DNA from 3 places in the Actinokineospora alba genome. Region 2 is predicted to be linked to each of the others. Evidence: riboswitches for the same ligand, from Rfam matches in the RefSeq annotation. Region 2 holds a riboswitch; each other region holds the start of a gene.
The links. Region 2 has a riboswitch for S-adenosylmethionine ahead of C8E96_RS11630 (methionine ABC transporter ATP-binding protein). Riboswitches for the same ligand answer to the same signal wherever they lie in the genome.
Positions count from the first base shown of each region.

Region 1: linked by a shared signal. The riboswitch ahead of thrC (threonine synthase) and the one ahead of C8E96_RS11630 (methionine ABC transporter ATP-binding protein) in region 2 are both predicted to bind S-adenosylmethionine.
Region 3: linked by a shared signal. The riboswitch ahead of C8E96_RS19710 (aminotransferase class V-fold PLP-dependent enzyme) and the one ahead of C8E96_RS11630 (methionine ABC transporter ATP-binding protein) in region 2 are both predicted to bind S-adenosylmethionine.

Region 1 covers NZ_SNXU01000001.1:3,838,982-3,842,247, reverse strand. The annotation lists gene C8E96_RS34405 (acyl-CoA thioesterase) at 1-183, shown strand, start outside; gene holA (DNA polymerase III subunit delta) at 460-1,437, opposite strand; SAM riboswitch class I at 1,556-1,685, shown strand; gene thrC (threonine synthase) at 1,697-2,962, shown strand; gene C8E96_RS17580 (ComEC/Rec2 family competence protein) at 3,041-3,266, opposite strand, start outside.
Region 2 covers NZ_SNXU01000001.1:2,422,402-2,425,667, reverse strand. The annotation lists gene C8E96_RS11635 (4-(cytidine 5'-diphospho)-2-C-methyl-D-erythritol kinase) at 1-847, opposite strand, end outside; gene C8E96_RS11630 (methionine ABC transporter ATP-binding protein) at 931-1,935, opposite strand; SAM riboswitch class I at 2,140-2,230, opposite strand; gene rsmA (16S rRNA (adenine(1518)-N(6)/adenine(1519)-N(6))-dimethyltransferase RsmA) at 2,320-3,153, opposite strand.
Region 3 covers NZ_SNXU01000001.1:4,271,882-4,275,147, reverse strand. The annotation lists gene lspA (signal peptidase II) at 1-442, opposite strand, end outside; gene C8E96_RS19710 (aminotransferase class V-fold PLP-dependent enzyme) at 476-1,840, opposite strand; SAM riboswitch class IV at 1,871-1,986, opposite strand; gene C8E96_RS19705 (potassium/proton antiporter) at 2,085-3,266, opposite strand, start outside.

The sequences.
Region 1 (3,266 bases), 1.4 Mb from region 2:
GCGTACCTGGTCTTCGTCGCGGTGGACGGCGACGGCAACCCCCGGGCGGTTCCCCCGGTGCTGCCCGAAACCCCGGAAGACGAACGCCGCGGTGTCGAGGCCGAGATCCGGCGCAAGAACCGGTTGGCCCGCCGCGACGAGATCCTCGCCAGCCGAACCCCCAAGCCCCCGACGGCGGAGTAGCCCAGCCACCGCCGCCTGCTCGAATGCACCCTGCGGCACCCATGGTTCGTCCGCACCGCGGCCTTCCTGATCGAACCGCGCCACCCCGCCAGCCACCCCGCCAGGCAAGGTGAGTCGCCCCACCAGGCACCCCGCGAGTCGCCCCACCAGGCAAGCGAGTTCGACATTCGCGATGCGCGAATGTCGAACTCGCTTGCTGGAAGGGGCGACTCGCTTGCCGGAAGGGGCGACTCGCGGGTGGGGTGGGCGGCACCTGGCCGGGGTGGGGCGTTCAGGTCACTCTCGGCGGTGTGCCTTGGCGAGTCGGAGGACGGCGCGTTCCAGGGCGTAGTCCGCGTCGGCGGCGACGCCCTTCACGTCGGCGTTGACCTCGGCGACCACCCGCATCGCCTCGACCAAGCCGGCGGGTTTCCACCCGCGACTCTGGGCCAGCGCCTTCTTCACCTTCCATGCGGGCATTCCCAGCTCGCCGGCCAACCGGAACGGGTCGGCCCGGCCCGCCCCGGACACCCGCGCGACAGTTCGGACGGCGTCGGCGAGCGCGTCGGCCACCAGCACGTGCGGCACCCCGAGGTGCATCGCCCAGCGCAGCGCCTCAAGGGCGCCGGGGACGTCGCCGGTCACGGCTTTCTCGGCGACCGCGAAGCCGGTCACGTCAGCGCGGCCCCGGTGGTACCGCCGGACCGCCTCCTCCGTCACCGCGCCCGCGGTGTCCGCCACCAGCTGCGCGGAGGCGGCGGCGAGTTCACGGAGGTCCGAGCCCACCGAGTCCACCAAGGCCGCGACGGCGGCCGCGTCGGTCTTGCCGCCCGCCCGGCGGATCTCGTTGCGGACGAACGCCTCCCGCTCTGCGGGCTTGGTGATCTTCGCGCACTCGGTGACGACTGCTCCTGCCTTGCGCATCGCGGCGACGATGTCTTTGCCCGCTTTGCGCCCGCCGCCGTTGTGGACGACGACGAACACGATGCCCTCGGCGGGGTTCTTCACGTACGAGATGATCACCGCCGCGATGTCCTGGGTGGCCTCGTGCGCGGCGTCGACGACGATCACCCGGCCTTCGGCGAACAGTGACGGCGAGACCAGTTCGGCCAGCTCAGGGGATGTGAGGTCGGCCACGCGCACCCGGGTGAGGTCGGCCGAGGGGTCGGCGAGCCGAGCCGAGTCGAGTGCGGCGCGGATCGCGCGCTCGACCAGCAATTCCTCCTCCCCCAGCGCGAGTTGCAGAGGTGCCGGGGTGACCGCGGGCGAGTTCACGCTGGGAATCCTGCCATGTACGGACGACACCCGCGGGCGCGCAACCACTCTCGGATACTGGACGCTCGGTGGCACCTGCCGGACACGGTGCCGTAGCGTCGTTGGCATAACTGAATACCGCTCATCCAGAGGGGCAGAGGGATCGGCCCGAAGAAGCCCCGGCAACCGGCGTGAGCCATGTCTTCCACAAGGGAGACGTGTGCGCGATCACGGTGCCAATTCCGACCCGCTTGCGGGATAGATGAGGAGATACCTCGCGATGACATCGGCAGTCGACGCCCAGCGTCCCACCACCCTCGACCTCGGTTCCGCGCGCGCTCTGTCGTGTCGTGAGTGCGGCCACCAGATCCCGCTCGCCGCGGAATTCGCCTGTGCCGAGTGTTTCGGCCCGCTTGAGGTGTCCTACGAGTTCGGCAAGATCACTCGTGCGGACATCGAAGCGGGCCCTCAGTCCATCTGGCGCTACCGCGGGCTCCTTCCCGTGCCCGCCGATGTCGACACCCACCCCAACACCGAGCCCGGCATGACCCGCCTGGTCAAGGCCGACCGCCTCGGCGCCGCGCTCGGCATCAAGAACCTCTGGGTCAAGGACGACACCGGCAACCCCACGCACTCCTTCAAGGACCGCGTGGTCGCCGTCGCCCTCGCCGCCGCCCGCCAGCTCGGCTTCTCCGTGCTCGCGTGCCCGTCGACCGGCAACCTGGCCAACGCCGTCGCCGCCGCCGCGGCCCGCGCGGGCTGGGACTCGGTCGTGCTGATCCCCTCCTCTCTCGAGCGCGCCAAGATCCTCACCACCGCCGTGTACGACGGCGCCCTGATCGCCGTCGACGGCAACTACGACGACGTCAACCGGCTCGCCACCGAACTGGCCGCCGAACACGAGGACTGGGCGTTCGTCAACGTCAACGTCCGCCCGTACTACGCCGAGGGGTCCAAGACCCTCGGCTACGAGGTCGCCGAGCAGCTCGGCTGGCGCCTCCCCGGGCAGGTCGTGATCCCGGTCGCCTCCGGCTCGCAGCTCACCAAGGTCGACAAGGCCTTCCGCGAGTTCGGCGACCTCGGCCTGGTCGAGGCCACCCCGTACCGCATCTTCGGCGCCCAGGCCACCGGCTGCTCCCCGGTGTCGACGGCCTACAAGGCGGGCAGCGACGTGATCCGCCCGGTCAAGCCGGACACCATCGCCCGCTCCCTGGCCATCGGCGCCCCCGCCGACGGCCCCTACGTCCTCGACTCCGTCCGCCGCACGAACGGCGCCGTGGAGGACGTGACCGATGAAGAGGTCGTCGAGGGCATCCGCCTGCTGGCCCGCACCGAGGGCATCTTCGCCGAGACCGCCGGCGGCGTGACCGTCGCGACCGCGAAGAAGCTCGTCGAGAACGGCAAACTCGACCCCGACGCGGAAACAGTCCTCCTCATCACCGGCGACGGCCTCAAGACCCTGGACGCCGTCCAGGACAAGATCGGCCCCCTCGCCACCGTCCCACCCTCAGCCGCCGCCGTGCGCGAGGCCCTGTCTCGTAGGTGATTCCGATGCTCTGGGGATCGAGCACGCTCGATCCCCAGAGCACGGCCCCAGGCCCCATTGACCGCGATCACCGCTCCCTCACCAAGCCTGCCGATTGATCCCACCATCCACAGAACGCAAGGGGCAGAACAGAACGGCCTGTTTGGGTGGTTCGCCTTGATTCGGGGCAAATGGGCCTAAACTTTCGGCGCGGGTGGGCTGTACTGTGCCCACCTTTTGAGCCCGCGCCAGGCCCATTTGGCGGGGTCCCCGAATCAAGGCGAACCACCCAAACAGGCACCCCGCGCCGGCCGGCCAGCCAGCC
Region 2 (3,266 bases):
CGGCCGCCACGCGCAGCGCCGACTCGCCGTCTGAGCAGAGGAACGCGCAGGTCGGGCCCGATCCGGACACCGTTCCTGCCAGGGCTCCCGCGCTGACCCCGGCCCGCAGCGTGCGGCGCAGGCCGGGCCGCAGCGACACCGCGGCGGCCTGCATGTCGTTGCCGAGCAGCAGCGCCAGCTGACGCGGGTCGCCGGTGGCCAGCGCCTCCAGGACGGGCTCGACCGCGCCGATGCGCGGCGGGTCGCCCTCATCGCGCAGGCGGTCGAGTTCGGTGAACACCTTGGGCGTGGACAGGCCGCGCCGGTCGAAGGCGAGCACCCAGTGGTAGGTGTGCCGGGACAACACGGGGACCAGCTTCTCGCCGCGGCCGGTGCCGAGCGCGGTGCCGCCGTAGAGCGTGAACGGCACGTCGCTGCCCAGCTTGGCGCAGATGCCCGCCAGTTCGTCGCGGGTGATGTCGAGCCGCCACAGCGACGCCAGGCCGACCAGGGTCGCCGCGGCGTCCGCGCTGCCGCCGGCCATGCCGCCGGACACCGGGATGCCCTTGTTGATGACCACCCGGATCTTGGGCTCGTCCGGGTCGCGCCCGACGTGCCTGGCCAGTTCCTGCACCGCGCGCCACGCGAGGTTGCTCGCACCCGTGGGGACGGCGTCGGCGCCTTCGCCGTGCACCTCGACCCCGGGCTCGTCGGCGATCGCGACCGTGACCTCGTCGGTCAGCGACAGCGCCTGGAAGATCGTGGTCAGGTCGTGATAGCCGTCCGGGCGGAGGTCACCGACGGCAAGGTGGAGGTTCACCTTGGACGGCACACGGACGGTCACCGGTGGCGGTACGACAGCGAGCACCGGGCAAGCCTACGGCCACGCCCGCGCGTCCCCTGTCCCGGACAGCGCCCGGGACGACGGGGCCCGGCGCGACGCGGTCACGGTCATGCGGCGTGCAGGTGCGGGACAGTCGTCGGCTGGGCCACGAGGGCGCCGCGCTCGGCGATCCAGGCCAGGGCCGCGTCGGCCCGGGCGCCGTTGACGCCGACGAGGAAGCGGGCGACCGGGGTCTCGCCGACCCGGGTCAGTCCGCCGCCGACGACGGAGATCGCCGAGTCGAACCGGGCGCCCGCCTCGGGCAGCAGCGCGCCGACCGCGGCGAAGCCGACCAGGATGACTTCGGCGACCCGGTCGTGCCTGCCCGCGGCGGGCACGGTGTCGATCTCGGGCAGCAGGGTCCGCGCGACCTGGCTGTTCGGGTCCTGGATCAGCGAGAGCAGCTGCCCGCTCTCCTGGATCCGGCCCGCCGAGAGCAGCGCGACGTCGTCGGCGATGCGGCGGACGACACCGGCGTCGCTGGTGGCGATGAGGACGGTCGAGCCGAGTTCGGCGCGGGCCCGGTCGAGGACGGCGAGGACACCGGCGGTCGCGTCGGCGTCGAGGCCCCTGGTGGGGTCGTCGGCGAGCAGCAGACCGGGGTCGCCGACCAGGGCGCGGGCGACGGACACCCGGGCGCGCTGGCCGGGGGTGAGGGCGTCGGGGTAGGTGGCGGCCTTGTCGGTGAGGCCGATCAGGTCGAGCAGCTTGCCGACCCGGTCACGGCGCTGCGGGCCGTCGATCCCGGCCTGCTCCAGCGGGATCGCGATGTTGCCCGCGGCGGTGCGCTGCGGCAGCAGGTCGCCGTGCTGGATGACGCCGATGCGCCTGCGCGCGGCCCGGAGTCTGCGCGGGTCGAGGGCGGCGGTGTTGTAGCCCTCGACGCGGATGACGCCGCTGTCCGGGCGTTCCTGCAGCGACACCAGGCGGGCGAGGGTGGACTTGCCGGAGCCCTGCGGGCCGACCACGCCGGTGATCGTCCCGGCGGGGACCTCGAGGGTGACGTTCTCGAGGGCGAGCACCGGGCCGGTGTCGCCGTGGAAGGACTTGGTGAGGTTTTCAACGGTGATCATGGGTCTTCTCCAACGCGGCGTGACCCACCGTGCCGGAACGTCCATAAGGGACAATTCGGACAGGTGAAGTCGAGGGTGACTGGCGAAAGTACGAGCGGGGGTGAGCTAGTTAGCTAGCTACGTACATTCGTCGACACGCGGTCACGGTCCGCCGGCATTGGTCGATGACTCGCCTGCTGGTCAGGATTCCCATCTTGCCTAGTTCCTCCATCGCTCCTGGCGGTAGCACCTGCCCAACGATGGGTGGTTGCTGCGGCGTCGCAGAGCCAGATCTCTCAGCCGCTCGGGATGGAATGCACCACGAGTACACCCGATCACGGGGTCGCTGCGCAAGCCGCCAATAGCAGTAGACGGGCAACGTCACATTTTGGAGGTAGTGCGGCGTCAGCCCTGGGCGGCGATCCGGACGAAGTCGTCCACGGTGAGCTGTTCGCCGCGCAAACCGGGGTCGACCCCGGCGGCCACGAGGATCTCTTCGGCCCGGGCCGCCGACCCGGCCCACCCCGCCAGCGCCGCCCGCAGCGTCTTGCGCCGCTGCGCGAAGGCCGCGTCGACGACGGCGAAGACCGTCTTGCGGTCGGCCTCGGGGGTCTCGCGGCGGGTCATCAGGACCAGCGCGGAGTCCACGTTCGGCACGGGCCAGAACACCGAGCGCGGCACGGTGGCGACCCTTTTGGCCTCGGAGTACCAGGCGACCTTGACGCTCGGGACGCCGTAGACCTTGCTGCCGGGTCCGGCGGCCATCCGGTCGGCCACCTCGGCCTGGACCATGACCAGCACCGTGCGCAGCGACGGCAGCTCGGCGAGGAGGTGCAGGACCACGGGGACGGCGACGTTGTAGGGCAGATTCGCGACAAGGGCCGTGGGCGCGACGGCGAGCTGCTCGGCTTGGACCCGCATGGCGTCGGCTTCGAGGACGTGGAGGCGGTCCTTGAGGTCCGGGGCGCGGTCGGCGACGGTCGCCGGGAGCTGCTTGGCCAGGACCGGGTCGATCTCGACGGCTACGACGGCCTTGCAGGCGGGGAGGAGGGCGAGGGTGAGGGAGCCGAGGCCGGGGCCGACTTCGAGGACCACGTCGTCGTCGGTGAGCTTGGCGACGGTCACGATGCGGCGGACCGTGTTGGGGTCGTGGACGAAGTTCTGGCCGAGCTTCTTGGTCGGGCGGACGTCGAGCTGTTCGGCGAGCTTTCGCACGTCCGCGGGGCCAAGGAGAGTCACCCGCTGAGCCTACGGGCTCGACGGTGGGCGCACCTTTGGGTGGTGGATGCGTAGGTCCACATCATCGAAGTGTGATCATGGTCACAAAGCAAGAACGGCCGCCCGGTTTGGGC
Region 3 (3,266 bases), 1.8 Mb from region 2:
CGAACACCGACACGAAGTCGATCACGTGGCCCTGCAGGACGCCCGGGGCACGGAAGATTCGGTCGGTCAGGTTGCCGAGCGCGCCCGCGAGGACCAGGCCGAGGCCCAGTGCCCACCCGGTGGACCGCAGCTTCGGGATGATCCAGATGATCGCCACCACGACCCCGAGCGCGACCAGGCTCAGCAGCCAGGTCATGCCGGTCGCCATCGAGAACGCGGCGCCCGGGTTGCGCACGAGCTGCAGGTAGACGGCGCCGCCGAGCAGCCGGATCGGGGCCTCGCCCTCCAGCGTCGCCACAGCGATGATCTTGGTGACCAGGTCCGCGATGAACACCGCCAGCGCGGCCGAGATCAGCAGCATCCGGCGGCGGGCGGGCAGTGCGGACGGTGCCGGTTCCGACTCGGTCGGGGTATCACGGTCGTCGCCGCGCTCAGTGTTCACCGGTCCATTGTCCATGGTGTGCGTAGCGGCCGGTCAGGACACCTCTCGCAGGAACGACGGCAGCGGCCGCTCGTCGGCCGCGGGCACCCACCGGCCGTCGACCTGCGTGTAGGTGAAGGCCGGTCCGTCGGCGACCAGCGAGCGCAGCGCAGCGACGAGCCGGTCGACGTGTTCGGCGGTCGAACCGAGGCCGAGGCTGGCCCGCACGGCCCGCTGCTGGTCGGCGCCGGAGCGGTCGAGGAGCCTGCGGGTGGCGATGTGCGCGCAGAAGGCGCCGTCGCGCACGCCGATGCCGTGCTCGGCGGACAGGACAGCGGCGGTGAGACCCGCGTCGAGGCCGTCGACGCTGAAGCTGACCACGCCGACCCGGTCCTGCTCAGGGCCGAACAGCTCGAGGACCCGCAGGCCGGGGATGCCGGCCAGGCCCTGGCGCAGCCTGCGCAGCAGGGTCCGCTCGTGCGCGGCGACGTCGTCCCAGCTCTGCGAGAGCGTCTCGCACGCGACCGCGAGCGCGTGCACGCCGACGACGTTGGGCGAGCCCGCCTCGTGCCGCTCGGGGACCGCGGTCCAGGACACGCCGAGGTGGTCGCCCCAGTCGACGACCTGGCGGGTCGCGCCGCCGCCGACCAGGTACGGCTCGGCGGCCTGGAGCCAGTCGGAGCGCCCGATCAGCGCGCCTGCGCCGTAGGGGGCGTAGAGCTTGTGCCCGGACAGGACGACGTAGTCGACGTCCAGCGCGCGGATGTCGACCGGGCGGTGCGGGGCGAGCTGCGCGGCGTCGAGCACCACCCGGGCGCCGTGGCGGCGGGCGACCTTGGCGAGTTCGGCGATGGGCCACACCTCGCCGGTGACGTTGGACGCAGCCGTGAGCACCACCAGCCGGGGACCGACCGGGCAGGTGCTCAGGGCGGCGTCGAGCGCGGCGATGGTGGCGTCCGCGTTGGCGGGGGTCTGGATCCTCTGGACCCGCGGACCGCGCCACGGCAGCAGCGCCGCGTGGTGCTCGGTGTCGAACAGCACGACCGAGGTGCCCTTGGGCAGCGCGCGGGCGAGCAGGTTCAGGCTGTCGGTGGTGTTGCGGGTGAAGACCACCGCGTCGGTCGCGCGCGCGCCCACGAACCGGCGCAGTGTGTCGCGCGCCTGCCCGTAGACCCGGGTGCACACCTGCGAGGCGAAGCCCGCCCCGCGGTGCACGCTGGCGTACCAGGGAAGCAACTCGTCCACGGCGTCGCGCACCGCGTCCAGACAGGGCGCGCTGGCGGCGTGATCGAGATTGGCGTAGCCGACCTGGCGGCCGTCGAGCAGCGGCACGGTCAGGCGGGCGCCGACGACTGTGGGCACGGTGGACTCACTCGGGTCAGCGGTGCGTGCTGTCGGGAAGTTGATGGCGAGCGTCAAGGCAGGCCTCCGGGTCCTGGGACCCGCATGGGTCCGCGCTTGCCCGCTCGCACCACGCGACGGGCCAGGTCCTCACCCGGGGCACCCCACCGCGGAAGGAGGGTTGCCGGTCAGCGAGCCGGGGCTTGACGCTGACACTCATGACCTTGGTCTCGACCCTAGCCGACAACCGCGCCCACACGCAGCACTGTCCAAATCCTGGGAGCCCGCCAGGCGACCCCAACACAACTTCCCGGGAGGCGGACTAGTCCTTGCCGGATTCGCCCTTCCAGCGGGCGTAGCGGCCTGCCCGGTCGACCGCGCGGATCCGGGTCTCGGTGGCCGAGCGCACCGCCTGGGTGGTGACCACGAGGATCTGGTCGCCCTCCTGCAGCCGGGTGGTGGGGCCGGGTGTGAAGCCCTTGCCTTCCCGGGCGACCAGGCTGACGGTGGCGCCCGGCGGGAGCCGCAACTCGGCCAGGTAGACGCCGTGCAGCTTCGAGCCGGGCGGGATGGTCACCTGCAGCAGTTCGGCGTCGAGCTCGTCGAGGGTGGCGACGTCCACCTCGACCTCCTTCGGCTTCGCCCCCGGGTCGAGCTTGAGGACGCGCGCCAGCAGCCCGAGGGTGCTGCCCTGCACCAGCGTGAGCACGATGACCAGCACGAACACCGCGTCGACCAGCTGGGTGGCGCCGGGAACGCCCTGCGACAGCGGGATCATCGCGAGCACGATCGGCACCGCACCGCGCAGTCCCGCCCAGGAGAGGAACACCTGTTCTCGCCACGGCACACGGAATGGCGTGGTGGAGATCAGCACGGACAGGGGTCTCGCCAGGAGGGTGACCACCGCCCCGGCCACCAGCCCGGGCACGATCGCGTCGAGCAGCCGCGACGGTGAGGCGAACAGCCCGAGCAGGACGAACAGGCCGATCTGGGCGAGCCAGCCGAGACCTTCGGCGAAGGAGACGGTGTCGGCCCGGTGCGGCAGCTTGGAGTTGCCCAGCACCAGGCCCGCGATGTAGGTGGCGAGCAGGCCGGAGGCGTGCGCGGCCTGCCCGCCCGCGAACGCCAGGATGCACACGGCGACCGTCGCGAGCGGGTACAGGCCGGTCGCGGGCAGGGCGGCCCGGCGCAGGGCGTGCGTGCCGAGCCAGCCGAGTCCGAGGCCGATCACCGCGCCGACGCCGAGCTCGTAGGCGAGGGTGAGCGGCAGCGTCCAGGTGACCGGGTCGGTCGAGGCGAGCAGCACGACCGCGATGTAGCAGGGCGCGTCGTTCATGCCGGACTCCAGCTCCAACGAGCCGACGAGCCGACGGGTGACCGACAGGTTGCGCAGGACGCTGAACACGGCCGCGGCGTCGGTGGAGGCCAGCACTGCGCCCCAGAGCATGGCCATCCGCCAGTCCAGGCCGAGGATCCAGTGCAGCATCGCCCCGGCGACCCCGAC